3 regions of the Mangrovibacter sp. MFB070 genome follow, and region 1 is predicted to be linked to each of the others. Evidence: predicted binding sites of a transcription regulator. Region 1 holds the regulator's gene; each other region holds the start of a gene.
The links. The regulator PhoB, encoded in region 1, activates phosphate uptake and scavenging genes when phosphate is short. The targets are predictions, from matches to a motif close to CTGTCATAAAACTGNCNNAT.

Region 1 (4,275 bases):
ACCCGGTAAAAACGCTCTGTCAGGCGTGGCAGGTGCTCAGGAGAGATCCCCGGCCCATTATCCTGCACAGAGAAACGCGCGCCATGAGCCACTTTTTCCCATTTAACCTGAATAAGTGTCCCTTCCGGGGTGTGGTTCACTGCGTTATAGACCAGGTTAGACATAGCGCTACGGAGCTGTTCTTCACTACCGTAAACCTGTAACGCCGGGTCAACCGTAAAGCTTATCTGGTGGCGCCCCTGGCTCAGGGTTTGCGCTTCACGATCCACCAGGCGCAGCATCAGCGGAACGTCAATTTTATCTGTAAGGCTCAGCGCCGGTGCCGCTTCAATACGAGATAACGTCAGCAACTGGCGAACCAAACCCTCCATACGAGAGGTTTGCTCCCGCATAGTGACCAACGCTTTTTCCCGCACCACGCCTTCCAGCGGCTGGTCCTGCATCATTTCCAGGTAGCCCTGCAACACGGTCAGTGGGGTACGCAATTCGTGGCTGACATTCGCAAAAAAGTTACGCCGGGCGCCTTCAAGCTGGTGCATCTGGGTTACATCACGCACCACCATCAACCACTGGCCGTCGGTGTAAGGCATGATACGAAATTCAAGATGGCGGCCATTGTTCAGCACCTGGTTGAAAGGGCGCGCAAAATCGCGTTTTTTGATGTACTGGTTAAATTCCGGGTAGCGCAGCAAATTGACAATGTTTTGCCCGTTGTCATCTGGCCACCGTAAATTAAGCAACTGAATAGCAAGGCCATTACACCAAAATATGGCACCGACCTCTGTCATCATGACCAGTGCGTCCGGCAAAGATTCCGCGCCACTGCGAAACCGCTTGATCAGGTTACCCAGTTCTTTGCGCCGCTTTTTATTGCGCATCTGCATCTGGTGAATACCATACATCAAGGGTTCCCAGCTCCCGGAACCTGTTGGTGGCGTCATACTGCGGTCAACCCACAGCCACCAGGAAAGGCGTAACAGGTTCCAAAAATGCCAGACAAGCAGGCCTGTCACACTCGCCAGTAAAAACCATGGGAGATAACCAAAGAACGCCCCCAGCAATAAAGCAGGTATGCAACACAACGCCAGTTCAAGTACCAGCCTTCGCCATGACAACCGTTCAAGCACGGGTCATACTCCATCCAGATAATTAAAAACGGGCTGAGAAGCGATAACCCGTACCGCGAACGGTTTGAACCATACGATCATGCCCACTGAGTTCCAGTGCCTTACGCAAACGGCGAATGTGAACATCTACCGTTCTGTCCTCAACGTAAACATTCGTTCCCCATACATGATTAAGGAGTTGTTCACGGCTGTAAACCCGTTCCGGGTGTGTCATGAAAAAATGCAGCAACTTAAATTCTGTCGGCCCCATATCCAGTGGGTTCTCACCAGTCATGACACGGTGAGAAGACGGATCCAGGCTGAGCCCCTGAATCTCAATCACTTCTTCTACTGCCATCGGAGAGATACGGCGCATCACCGCTTTAATACGCGCAACCAGTTCTTTGGGTGAAAACGGCTTGGTGATGTAATCATCTGCCCCAATTTCCAACCCTCTGACCCGGTCCTCTTCTTCACCGCGGGCCGTCAGCATGACTACCGGTATATCCCGTGTCATCGCTTCACGTTTCAGGTGCTTGATAAACTGAATCCCGGAGCCGCCCGGCAACATCCAGTCGAGTAAAATTAAATCCGGCCAGGGTTCGTTGAGCTGGTTTACCGCACTGTCATAATCTTCCGCCTCAACAGCCTGAAAACCATTTTGTTCGAGCACAAAACACACCATTTCACGAATGGGTGCTTCATCTTCCACAACCAGAATTCGTCTCGCCATAATCAGCCCTGTAAATATATACAATAATTTAACGCGGCGTCATTATGCGTCAGTTTTATGACAGTTTTATGAAAAAAATGACCATTACATGACCTGTCATATTATTTTATGACAAAGCGTTTCCTTCTGCTGCAAAGCAAGTAGTAACGCGCATTATCGCTGGAATCCGCTACGCAGCTTGCAACAACACACCTGCAACTTAATCCACCACATGTATATAATCACCACTTCGCTTTCTAACCAGGACAGGTTATGCGCATTCTTCACACTTCTGACTGGCATCTGGGGCAAAATTTCTATACCAAAAGCCGTGCTCCGGAACATGCAGCCTTTCTAAACTGGCTAACCGAAATGGTTGAACAGCACCAGGTTGACGCAGTCATCGTAGCGGGCGATATCTTCGATACAGGCTCACCGCCCAGTTACGCACGTGAATTGTATTACCGCTTTGTCGTTCAACTCCAGGCAACCGGCTGCACGCTCGTGGTGCTGGGCGGTAACCATGATTCCGTCGCCACACTGAACGAATCGCGTGAACTGTTGGGTTACCTCAATACCTGGGTTATCGCCAGTGCATCAGATACCGAAGCCCCCATTTTATTACCGCTTCGCAACGGGGAACCCGGTGCGGTACTCTGCCCGGTTCCTTTTTTACGCCCACGCGATATCCAGGTAAGCCAGTCCGGGCAAAGTGGCCAACAAAAGCAGCAAGAGCTGGTCGGGGCCATTCACCACTATTACCAGCAAGGCTACGAGGCAGCCTGTGACTTGCGCGGTAACCGCAAATTACCCATTATTGCCACCGGCCACCTGACAACCGTTGGAGCCAGCAAAAGCGATGCTGTGCGCGAAATCTATATCGGCACCCTTGATGCCTTCCCTGCCAGTGCATTTCCACCGGCTGATTATATTGCGCTGGGGCATATTCACCGCCCGCAAAAGGTCACCAGTAGTGAGCATATCCGCTACTGTGGGTCGCCCATTGCACTGAGTTTTGACGAAACCAACAGCACAAAAATGGTTCTGATGGTGGATTTCTCTGAAGGTGAACTGAGCGCCGTAACTCCACTCCCGGTGCCAGTAACCCAACCATTGTTAATGCTCAAAGGCTCACTGGAAAGCATTAAACAGCAACTGGAAGCCTGGCGGGATGCCCCTTCAACGCCTGTTACCTGGCTTGATATTGAACTCACTACAGACCAGTATCTCCACGACATGCAAAAACAGCTACAGGCACTAACCGCTGATTTACCAGTAGAAATTGTGTTATTGCGCCGCAGCCGCGAGCAACGGGAAAAAATCATCGCTAACCAACAAAAAGAAACCCTGAGCGAACTCAGTACCAGCGAAGTTTTTGAGCGCCGTCTGGCACAAGAAAATCTGGATGAAAGCCAGGCGTCGCGCCTGCGGGGGTTGTTTGCAGAAACCCTGCACCGCCTGGAAGAGGAACCCAAGTCATGAGAATTCTGACGCTGCGGTTAAAGAACCTCAATTCACTCAAAGGTGAATGGAAAATCGACTTTACTCAGTCGCCGTTCAACAGCAACGGTTTGTTTGCTATTACCGGGCCAACCGGCGCAGGCAAAACCACATTGCTGGATGCCATTTGCCTGGCGCTATATCACCAGACACCACGCCTCAGCACCATTTCCCAGTCCAGCAACGATTTGATGACGAGAGATACCGCAGAATGCCTTGCTGAGGTGGAATTCGAAGTTAAAGGTGTTGCCTGGCGTGCCTTCTGGAGCCAGAACCGGGCTCGCAACCAGCCCGATGGCAAACTCCAGGCACCAAGAGTGGAGCTGGCCCGTTGTGCAGATGGCAAAATTGTTGCCGACAAAGTGAAAGACAAGCTGGAAACCATTGCCCGCCTGACCGGGCTGGACTATGACCGGTTCACTCGCTCAATGTTGCTCTCCCAGGGGCAATTTGCCGCTTTTCTTAATGCCGATGCAAAAGCACGGGCAGAATTGCTGGAAGAACTCACCGGCACAGAAATTTATGGGCAAATCTCCGCACTGATTTTCGACACATGGAAACAACACAAACAGCAACTGGAACAGTTACAGGCTAAAGCCAGCGGCGTGCAATGCCTTACGGACGGTGAACGGGCAGCGCTGGAAAACCAGGTTGCCACTTTGGTACAGCAGGAGCAGCAGTTACTTAGGCAACAACGCCAGGTGCAGTCTGCAGTTCAGTGGTTGCAGCAATTAGCGCAGCAACAGCAGCAAATCAGCCAGCTTGAGCAAAAACTGGCTCAGGCAAAACGTGATTCTGAGGCAGCAGAACCAGACCGCGCACGCCTGGCACTCGCTCTGCCCGCCGAAAAGTTACGCCCGGTATGGCAACAATGTACAGGCCAGGAGGCACGGGTTCACCACCTGGAGCAGCAACTGGCTGTGTTGTCGCAACGCCTGAGTACCGCGGGCCAGGTAC
Region 2 (4,275 bases), on a different contig from region 1:
TACTTATATGAAAATTAAGGAAAATTAATCTTCAGGAAAGTTTCTGTTACAGGAAATTCTGCTTTAGACAACACAAAACGGCAGGAGTTTCTTCCATAAGTTTGATATATTGGACACTTACGGAATTATTTGAAGCACATTTGAGGTGGTTATGAAAAAAATTGCATGTCTTTCAGCACTGGCTTGCGTTCTGGCCGTTTCCGCAGGTTCTGCATTTGCAGGTACCAGCACTGTTACTGGTGGTTACGCTCAGAGCGATATGCAGGGCGCAGCTAACAAAGCTGGCGGTTTCAACCTGAAATACCGCTATGAATTTGATAACAGCCCGCTGGGTGTTATCGGTTCCTTCACTTATACCGAAAAAAATCGCAGTGAAGACAGTGTGTACCATAAAGGCCAGTACTACGGTATCACTGCAGGTCCTGCTTACCGCATCAACGACTGGGCAAGCATCTACGGCGTAATTGGTCTGGGCTATGGTAAATTCCAGCAGACTGACTACCCGGAAAAAGGTGACATGAGCGATTACGGCTTCTCCTACGGTGCTGGTCTGCAGTTCAACCCGATCGAAAACGTTGCGCTGGACTTCTCCTATGAACAAAGCCGCATCCGTAGCGTTGACGTTGGCACCTGGATCGCTGGTGTAGGTTACCGCTTCTAATTCCTTTCGGGGAATAAAAAATCCGCCTGATGGCGGATTTTTTTTGCCTGCAATATTGCTATTGCTACACTCTGAATGTGCATTTAGCGCGAACCTGCCCCAAAGCTGTCTTCACCCAGTTCCTGCCAGAGTATTTTTCTTAACTTGAAATTGGTGACATAACGCGGGCCTGCTGAATCTGCAGAGTGAAAGGTGTATCGCCACGGAATCTGTTGGGTTTTAATGCCCGTCCATTGGGAAAAGAACAGCAAAAAATCATTTGCAGAACGTGGTGTTGTATTCACCTTATGCGTTTTGTCATCACTGGACAGTACCAAAAACGGCACCTGATAATTTTGGTGAAACTTATCATCATGCGCAAGATATTGGTTTCGCGTACCACGTTCATGAAACGTTAACCCATGGTCAGAAAAGTAGGCTAAAGAAAAGGATTCACCGCTTTGCTGCAGTTGCTGGTAAAGGTCTCTTAACAGCGTGTCGGTTTGGGTAATGCTCTGCAGGTAGCACGATGTTTCTTCAGAGGTCACAAAAGTGCTGTAACGCCCTTGTGTGCGGTCACAGGCTTTTGGGTGAGAGCCCATCAGGTGCAGCACAATAAATTGCGTTGGCTGGCGCTTGACGGCCAGTACCTGGGCTGTCAGTGACAGGAGTGATGTGTCCTGGCTACTTTGGTTATCTTCAAAGTCGCCATCTTTGAGAAATTGCATTTCGTCTGCATGCCGGGCAATGCTGGCGACTGGCGTGTCGTATTGCCCGATTTTCCCCTGGTTAGAAAACCACCATGTCTGGAAACCGGCGCGATTAGCCAGTGTGACGATATTGTTCTGGTATTGTGGCTTACTGTTTTCAAGCAGGTTTAGTGTCAGGCCAAGGGATTTTTGTGTCGATGCGCTTGCAGAAATGTAGTCAGTGTACAGTACGCCATTGGCATGGCTTGCAAACGGGGTATTATCCCACTGGCCGCCAAACGCACCCAGTGCATCACGGCGGGCACTTTCACCTATAACCAGAACGTAAATATGGTATCGCGCTGCCACCTGGGTAATTTGCCAGGTATCTTTTTGCGTAGCGAGCTGCTGCATCCGTTCGAGCTCGCGCACGACCGACTGGTTATTTTCCACTACATCCTTCACAAACCTCACCACCGGGTAACCGGTGTCTTTCAGGGCGAAAACCCCGCCATACAGCCGGTTTTGCACTGGAGCAATAAAAATGCACACCATACTGAAGGCACAACAAAGAGCGGTAACATAACGTTTTGGTTGTACCGTTGCCCGCGGGCGGCGCAGCGCATAAAACGTCAGTAACAAAATGAGGAGCGCAATAGCGTAACTGTGCCATGGGAAGAGCGTTAAAATCTCGGTCGACTCTTCCATGTTGGTGGCATGCAGTGCCAGTAGTGTGTTGAAGTTGGGGGCACCCCAAATCATGGCAAATGGGTAATAGGATACGGCGAGCAGGCCAGATACCAGAATGAGTACCTTCTGGCTCCTGGGGGAGAAGGTATAAAGCGCAACCAGCAGAGAAGCAAAAGCACAGGCATAGAGAATACTTATGCCGTAACCCATCGCAGTATTAATAAAAAAAGCCAGGACAAAATAAAATAACGGCCAGAAATCAAAAGATAAACGAGTAATGGCGGGTGTGTCTTTTGTAATAAAGCTCATAAGTTGTGCTTCAAAAAGCGCCGTCGAGACCCAGGCGCAAAGGTGTAGGTATGCCTTGCTGTTTCAGCTATCAGATTTTCTTATGCAAGGTGAGGCAAAGATAAAGCGTTGCAGGGCGAAGTTCAACGGGATACCGGCATCCGTTTTGAGAGGAGGGTTACAAATTTGACAATAATATTACAGCTGCGGTGCACAGCAGGCTGACCACAGCCGGGAAGTCATTATCAGGCGCGTTTGTCGTCGCAATTTTGTGGTGTGCTGCTAAGCCGTTCACACAGCAATTGCAACAACATCAGGCGCACTTTAAAAGGAGAATGGCTGAACACGTTTAGGCACCTCTTAACTTCATTCATTGTGACCTCCCTGGTGGCATCTGTAGGGTTACCGGCTTTCCGTGCTGGTTGTGTTATATACAGATATAGCACGAGCTATATTATATAGCTATGGCTATTTATGTTTTTTTTGCGTCGGGGCCTGGCTGGATTACAATGACAGCCCCGTGATGACACCATCGCGAAAGAAAGAGGAAGCACTATGGTCCGTCGCGCCGGAAAAAATAATACGGATAGCGCCACTCAACTGGTTAATGTTGAGGAGCATGTTGAGGGTTTTCGCCAGGTACGGGAAGCGCACCGGCGGGAGCTGGTTGATGATTATGTTGAGCTTATTTCTGATTTGATTCGCGAAGTAGGGGAAGCCCGTCAGGTTGATATGGCGGCGCGTTTGGGGGTTTCTCAGCCTACTGTTGCAAAAATGCTTAAGCGTATTGCTGGCATGGGGTTAATTGAGCAGATTCCCTGGCGCGGAATCTTTCTGACACCCGAAGGGGAAGCGCTGGCACAGGAAAACCGGGAGCGTCACCACATTGTGGAGCACTTTTTATTAGCGCTGGGGATAAGCCCGGAGACTGCCCGGGTGGATGCGGAAGGTATGGAGCACCATGTCAGCGAGGAAACCCTGGCGGCATTTGCGCGTTTCACCCAACAGCAGCAGCGCGAACAGGAACCTTGCTGAAAGCTGAATGCAAAATACCGGCAATAAAAAAGCGGCCCGAAGGCCGCCTGTGTCTGATGACAAACCTCATGTTCGAACAGAACGCCAGGATGTCACCCAATAAGAAACAAGGAAAATCAATTTATTGATTTTCGGCTGTTAACTAAAAAGAAGGAAAAACCACGTTTTTTCCTTCTTTTTCATCAATCAGAGCGGCCCGCAGGCCGCTTTATTTTTTTATAGAGACGCCGCATAGTCTCAGTTCAGGCGAACAGGCATACCAGAGCGTTGCTCGACAGCCTGGCTCAGAACATCCTGGTTAACGTCGGGTTCATTAGTAACAGCCTGGACACTTTTGGTCAGGGCTACTGGAACCACTTCGTTATTGGTCATTTGTGCTTCCGTTGTTGACAGCGGATTATGCACTTCAATGAACCGTGAACCATCTGGCTCGGTGGTGGCTTTTACCGGTTCATCAATAAACTGAACACGGGTACCAACCGGCACATGGTCAAATAAATATTTAATGTCTTCAGCACGCAGGCGCACACAACCGTGGCTTACACGCAGGCCGATACCAAAGTTGGCGTTGGTGCCGTGAATGGCGTACAGGCGGCCAATGTACATGGCGTACAGCCCCATCGGGTTATCCGGGCCTGCCGGAACAACTGCCGGTAGCGGTTTACCCATCTCGGCATATTCAGCATGCATCTTGGCTGTTGGTGTCCAGGTGGGACCCGCTTTTTTCCGCTCAACTTTAGTTACCCAGTTAATCGGCGTGTCTTTACCTAACTGACCAATACCAATCGGCAGTACAACAACCGTTTTGGTGCCCGCCGGGTAGTAATACAAACGCATTTCAGCACTGTTGATAACAATGCCTTCATGGGGGGTATCCGGCAGAATCAGTTGTTGAGGAATGTTCAGCACGGTACCCGGTTTCGGTAAGTACGC
Region 3 (4,275 bases), on a different contig from region 1:
GTCCTTATAAAACAAAAATAATCGCTTTTCATAATGCTTTTCATGGACGTTCTTTATTCACTGTTTCTGTGGGGGGGCAGCCTAAATATTCAGATGGCTTTGGCCCGAAACCGGCAGATATCGTTCATGTGCCTTTTAATGATTTACATGCGGTGAAAGCCGTTATGGATGACCACACCTGTGCTGTTGTGGTGGAACCTATTCAGGGAGAAGGCGGCGTGATGGCGGCCACTCCTGAGTTCCTGAAAGGCCTGCGTGAGCTGTGTGACGAATATAAAGCCCTGCTGGTGTTTGATGAAGTTCAGTGTGGTATGGGCCGTGCTGGTAAGCTGTTTGCTTACATGCACTATAATGTGACTCCCGATATTTTGACCAGTGCTAAAGCGATTGGCGGTGGGTTCCCAATTAGTGCGATGCTGACAACAGAAGAGATTGCATCGGCATTCCATGTTGGCTCACATGGCTCGACCTACGGCGGTAACCCACTGGCGTGTGCGGTGGCAGGTGCTGCTTTCGATATTATCAATACGCCGGAAGTTCTGGATGGTGTTATGGCGAAACGCGAGTTGTTCGTAAAACACCTGAAGCAGATTAATGAACAGTACGCTGTTTTCAGTGATATCCGGGGAATGGGGTTACTGATTGGTGCCGAATTGAGTGCCGCATACAAAGGGCGGGCGCGTGATGTACTGAATGCGGCCGCAGCGAATGGTTTGATGATCCTCAATGCCGGGCCGGATGTAGTCCGTCTGGCTCCGTCTTTGGTTATTGATTATAAAGATATTGAAGAGGGTATGGCTCGTTTTGCCGATGCAATAAAAGCGGTGGTTAAAGGGCTGTAACTGCACTCATGCACTCTCTGTATGCACTTAACTGATGGTGCCGGGGTTCAAGGACAGCAATAAAAAGCCGGGTAACCCCGGCTTTTTACTTTTGAAGCAGAGTGTTCCATTCATCAAGATTAGTACAGGGCTTTACCTGAACTGTCTTTTACATTGGCTTTCCATGCAGCACGAATCTGTTCAGTAACGCTTGCAGGCAGTGGAGCGTAATCCAGGTTACCAGCGATAGCGTTGCCATTTTTGTAAGCCCAGTCAAAGAACTTCAGCACTTCGGCACCTTTCTCTGCATTTTCCTGCTTTTTGTAGACCAGGATAAAAGTAGTAGAAGAGATTGGCCATGCATCTGCACCTTTCTGATAAGTCAGGTCCTGAGCAAAGGTTTTACTCCAGTCGGCTTCTTTTGCGCTGTTACTGAAGCTTTTTTGGGTCGGCTCGATTGCTTTACCGTCAGCATCAAACAACTTAGTCCAGGTCAGGTTGTTCTGTTTTGCGTAGGCATATTCAACATAACCAATAGAACCCGGCAGACGCTGTACGAATGCAGCCACGCCATCGTTCCCTTTGCCGCCCAGGCCAGTTGGCCATTTAACGGTGGTGCCTTTACCAACCTGGCTTGCCCAGTCCGGGCTTACTTTGGACAGGTAGCTGGTGAAGACGAAAGAGGTGCCTGAACCGTCTGCACGGCGAACCACATTGATGTTGGTATCCGGCAATTTGGCATTCGGGTTCAGCTTAGTGATTGCCGGGTCATTCCATTTCTTGATTTTACCCAGGTAGATATCACCCAGTGTTTTGCCATCCAGAGTCAGTTCACCTGATTTAATACCCGGGATATTAACGGCCAGAACCACGCCACCAATCACGGTCGGGAACTGGAACAAGCCATTTTTTTCCAGATCAGCATCGCTCATTGGCGCATCAGATGCACCAAAATCGACGGTTTTTGCAATGATTTGTTTGATACCACCTGAAGAACCAATTCCCTGGTAGTTTACCTGAGAACCTGTTTTCTGCTGATATTCTGCAGCCCATTTTGCATAAACCGGCGCTGGGAACGTACCACCGGCACCTGTCAGGTTAGTGGCTGCAAATGCAGTTGTGGTGGACAGAGTCAGAGCGGCGATTACAAGACGGGCTGAAGAGCTAAGCATTGCCATAATTTCTCCCGGAAAAGGTTAGATCAAAAATAATTTTTTAATCGCTGTGTTTTCAGTACCCGGGAAGAATAAGGCGAATTTGTGACAGTTTTGTGTCATTCGTGAACAATTTTCAGAATTTGTTCGGTAAAGCCGAAGGGATATTGGGTTGAGCAAAACAAAAAGGCACGCTCTGGAGCGTGCCTCAATGTGTGATGAAATACAGTAAAATTAACGAGTACCGTATACCACAATGGTTTTACCGTGAGCGGAAATCAGGTTTTGATCTTCCAGCATTTTTAAAATACGGCCCACAGTTTCACGGGAACAGCCAACAATTTGGCCAATTTCCTGACGGGTAATTTTGATTTGCATGCCATCCGGGTGGGTCATTGCATCAGGTTGTTTCGCCAGGTTAAGCAAAGTCTGTGCAATTCGGCCGGTTACATCAAGGAATGCCAGGTTCCCTACTTTTTCAGAAGTGACCTGTAAACGACGTGCCATCTGGGATGAAAGGCGCATCAGAATGTCCGGGTTTACCTGGATCAACTGGCGAAATTTTTTGTATGAAATTTCGGCTACTTCACAGGCTGTTTTTGCACGAACCCAGGCGCTACGCTCCTGGCCTTCTTCAAACAGCCCCAGTTCGCCAATAAAATCGCCTTGATTAAGATAAGAAAGGATCATCTCCTTGCCTTCTTCATCCTTGATAAGCACGGCCACAGAGCCTTTTACGATGTAATACAGCGTTTCTGCTTTCTCGCCCTGATGGATCAGGGTGCTCTTGGATGGATACTTATGAATGTGGCAATGTGACAAGAACCATTCGAGAGTCGGGTCTGTTTGGGGTTTGCCAAGCACCATGCGCGGTTATCCTCTATTATAAACTTGCTCAAAGACAGGGTAGGGCCCTGTTGGCGTTACAACATTAAATCGCCCCATTCCTGAAGCGAGCCATGAGTCGTTTGGTCTGTAATCGCTTTTTCCTCTGTAACAGGTATGACGTCACTGTCAGTCTGTTACATCTTGTTTGTTTTAGCACAGGTTTCCTGAAGTGTCTTCTATTGTCTCGTTTCAGCATGACCTGTGTCGCCTTCCATTGCCTGTTTTGTTAATGCCGCGTAATCTGTTGCGATAACACTTTAGTTGGGAGTAATGAGTATGCAGGCGCGAGTTAAATGGGTTGAAGGTTTAACATTTTTGGGTGAATCCGCCTCAGGCCACCAGGTCCTGATGGATGGTAACTCCGGTGATAAAGCGCCAAGTCCAATGGAAATGGTGCTAATGGCTGCCGGTGGATGCAGTGCCATTGATGTTGTCTCTATTTTACAAAAAGGCCGCCATAATGTGACTGATTGTGAGGTCAAACTGACATCTGAACGCCGGGAAGAAGCGCCGCGTTTGTTTACCACTATCAATTTGCACTTCATCGTTACAGGGAAAGATCTGAAAGATAATGCCGTGGCTCGCGCGGTGGATTTGTCTGCGGAAAAATATTGCTCTGTTGCGTTAATGCTTGGCAAAGCAGCCACCATCACGCACTCATGGGAAGTGGTTGAAGGCTAAGTTTTCATGGCGGGGGCTGTACTTTGCAGCGCCCGCCCGTTCTGTGCCTGTATCAGGCCCCCGCGATTTTTTTCCCTTCAGCCAGGCGTTTGACCAGTGGCGTCATGATTAACTCCATCGCCAGGCCCATCTTCCCACCCGGGACAACTAGTGTATTGATATGAGAAATAAATGACCCTTGCAGCATTGCCAAAAGCCATGGGAAATCGATATCTTCCAGCCCGCGGAAATGAATAACGACAAAACTTTCATCCAGAGAAGGAATCGCTTTGGCTGCAAAGGGGTTGGACGTATCCACGGTAGGCACTCGCTGGAAGTTAAGGTGAGTACGTGAAAACTGGGGTGTAATGTAATTGATGTAATCTTCCATTGAGCGCACCACTGAATCCATCACGGCTTCCCGGGAATGGCCGCGTTCACTGGTGTCCCTTACCAGCTTTTGAATCCACTCGAGGTTAACGATAGGTACCACGCCGACCAGGAGATCAACGTGTTGAGCGACATCACACTCCTGAGTTACCACGCCGCCGTGCAGCCCTTCATAAAACAATACATCTGTGGGTTCAGGCAGCGGTTGCCAGGGGGTAAAGGTACCAGGCACCTGATTCCAGGGAACGGCTTCATCGTAAGTGTGCAGATATTTGCGAGACTGGCCGTTACCCTGCTCGCCGTATTGCCTGAATGTGCGCTCCAGCAAGGCAAAGTCGTTGGCATCTGGCCCGAAATAACTG

Region 2: a site for PhoB is predicted at 2,492-2,511, ahead of DT73_RS09380 (phosphoethanolamine transferase). Genes of this name have one in related genera too.
Region 3: a site for PhoB is predicted at 2,079-2,098, ahead of pstS (phosphate ABC transporter substrate-binding protein PstS). Genes of this name have one in related genera too.

What each region holds. Positions count from the first base shown of each region.
Region 1 is NZ_JJMI01000025.1:468,465-472,739, forward strand. Features, by position in the region: gene phoR (phosphate regulon sensor histidine kinase PhoR) at 1-1,127, opposite strand, end outside; gene phoB (phosphate response regulator transcription factor PhoB) at 1,150-1,839, opposite strand; gene sbcD (exonuclease subunit SbcD) at 2,092-3,300, shown strand; gene sbcC (exonuclease subunit SbcC) at 3,297-4,275, shown strand, end outside.
Region 2 is NZ_JJMI01000022.1:4,763-9,037, forward strand. Features, by position in the region: gene ompX (outer membrane protein OmpX) at 152-661, shown strand; gene DT73_RS09380 (phosphoethanolamine transferase) at 745-2,328, opposite strand; gene mntS (manganase accumulation protein MntS) at 2,553-2,681, opposite strand; gene mntR (manganese-binding transcriptional regulator MntR) at 2,863-3,342, shown strand; gene ldtB (L,D-transpeptidase) at 3,580-4,275, opposite strand, start outside.
Region 3 is NZ_JJMI01000028.1:17,391-21,665, reverse strand. Features, by position in the region: gene DT73_RS15505 (aspartate aminotransferase family protein) at 1-842, shown strand, start outside; gene pstS (phosphate ABC transporter substrate-binding protein PstS) at 962-1,999, opposite strand; gene crp (cAMP-activated global transcriptional regulator CRP) at 2,210-2,842, opposite strand; gene DT73_RS15490 (OsmC family protein) at 3,140-3,544, shown strand; gene DT73_RS15485 (phosphoribulokinase) at 3,597-4,275, opposite strand, start outside.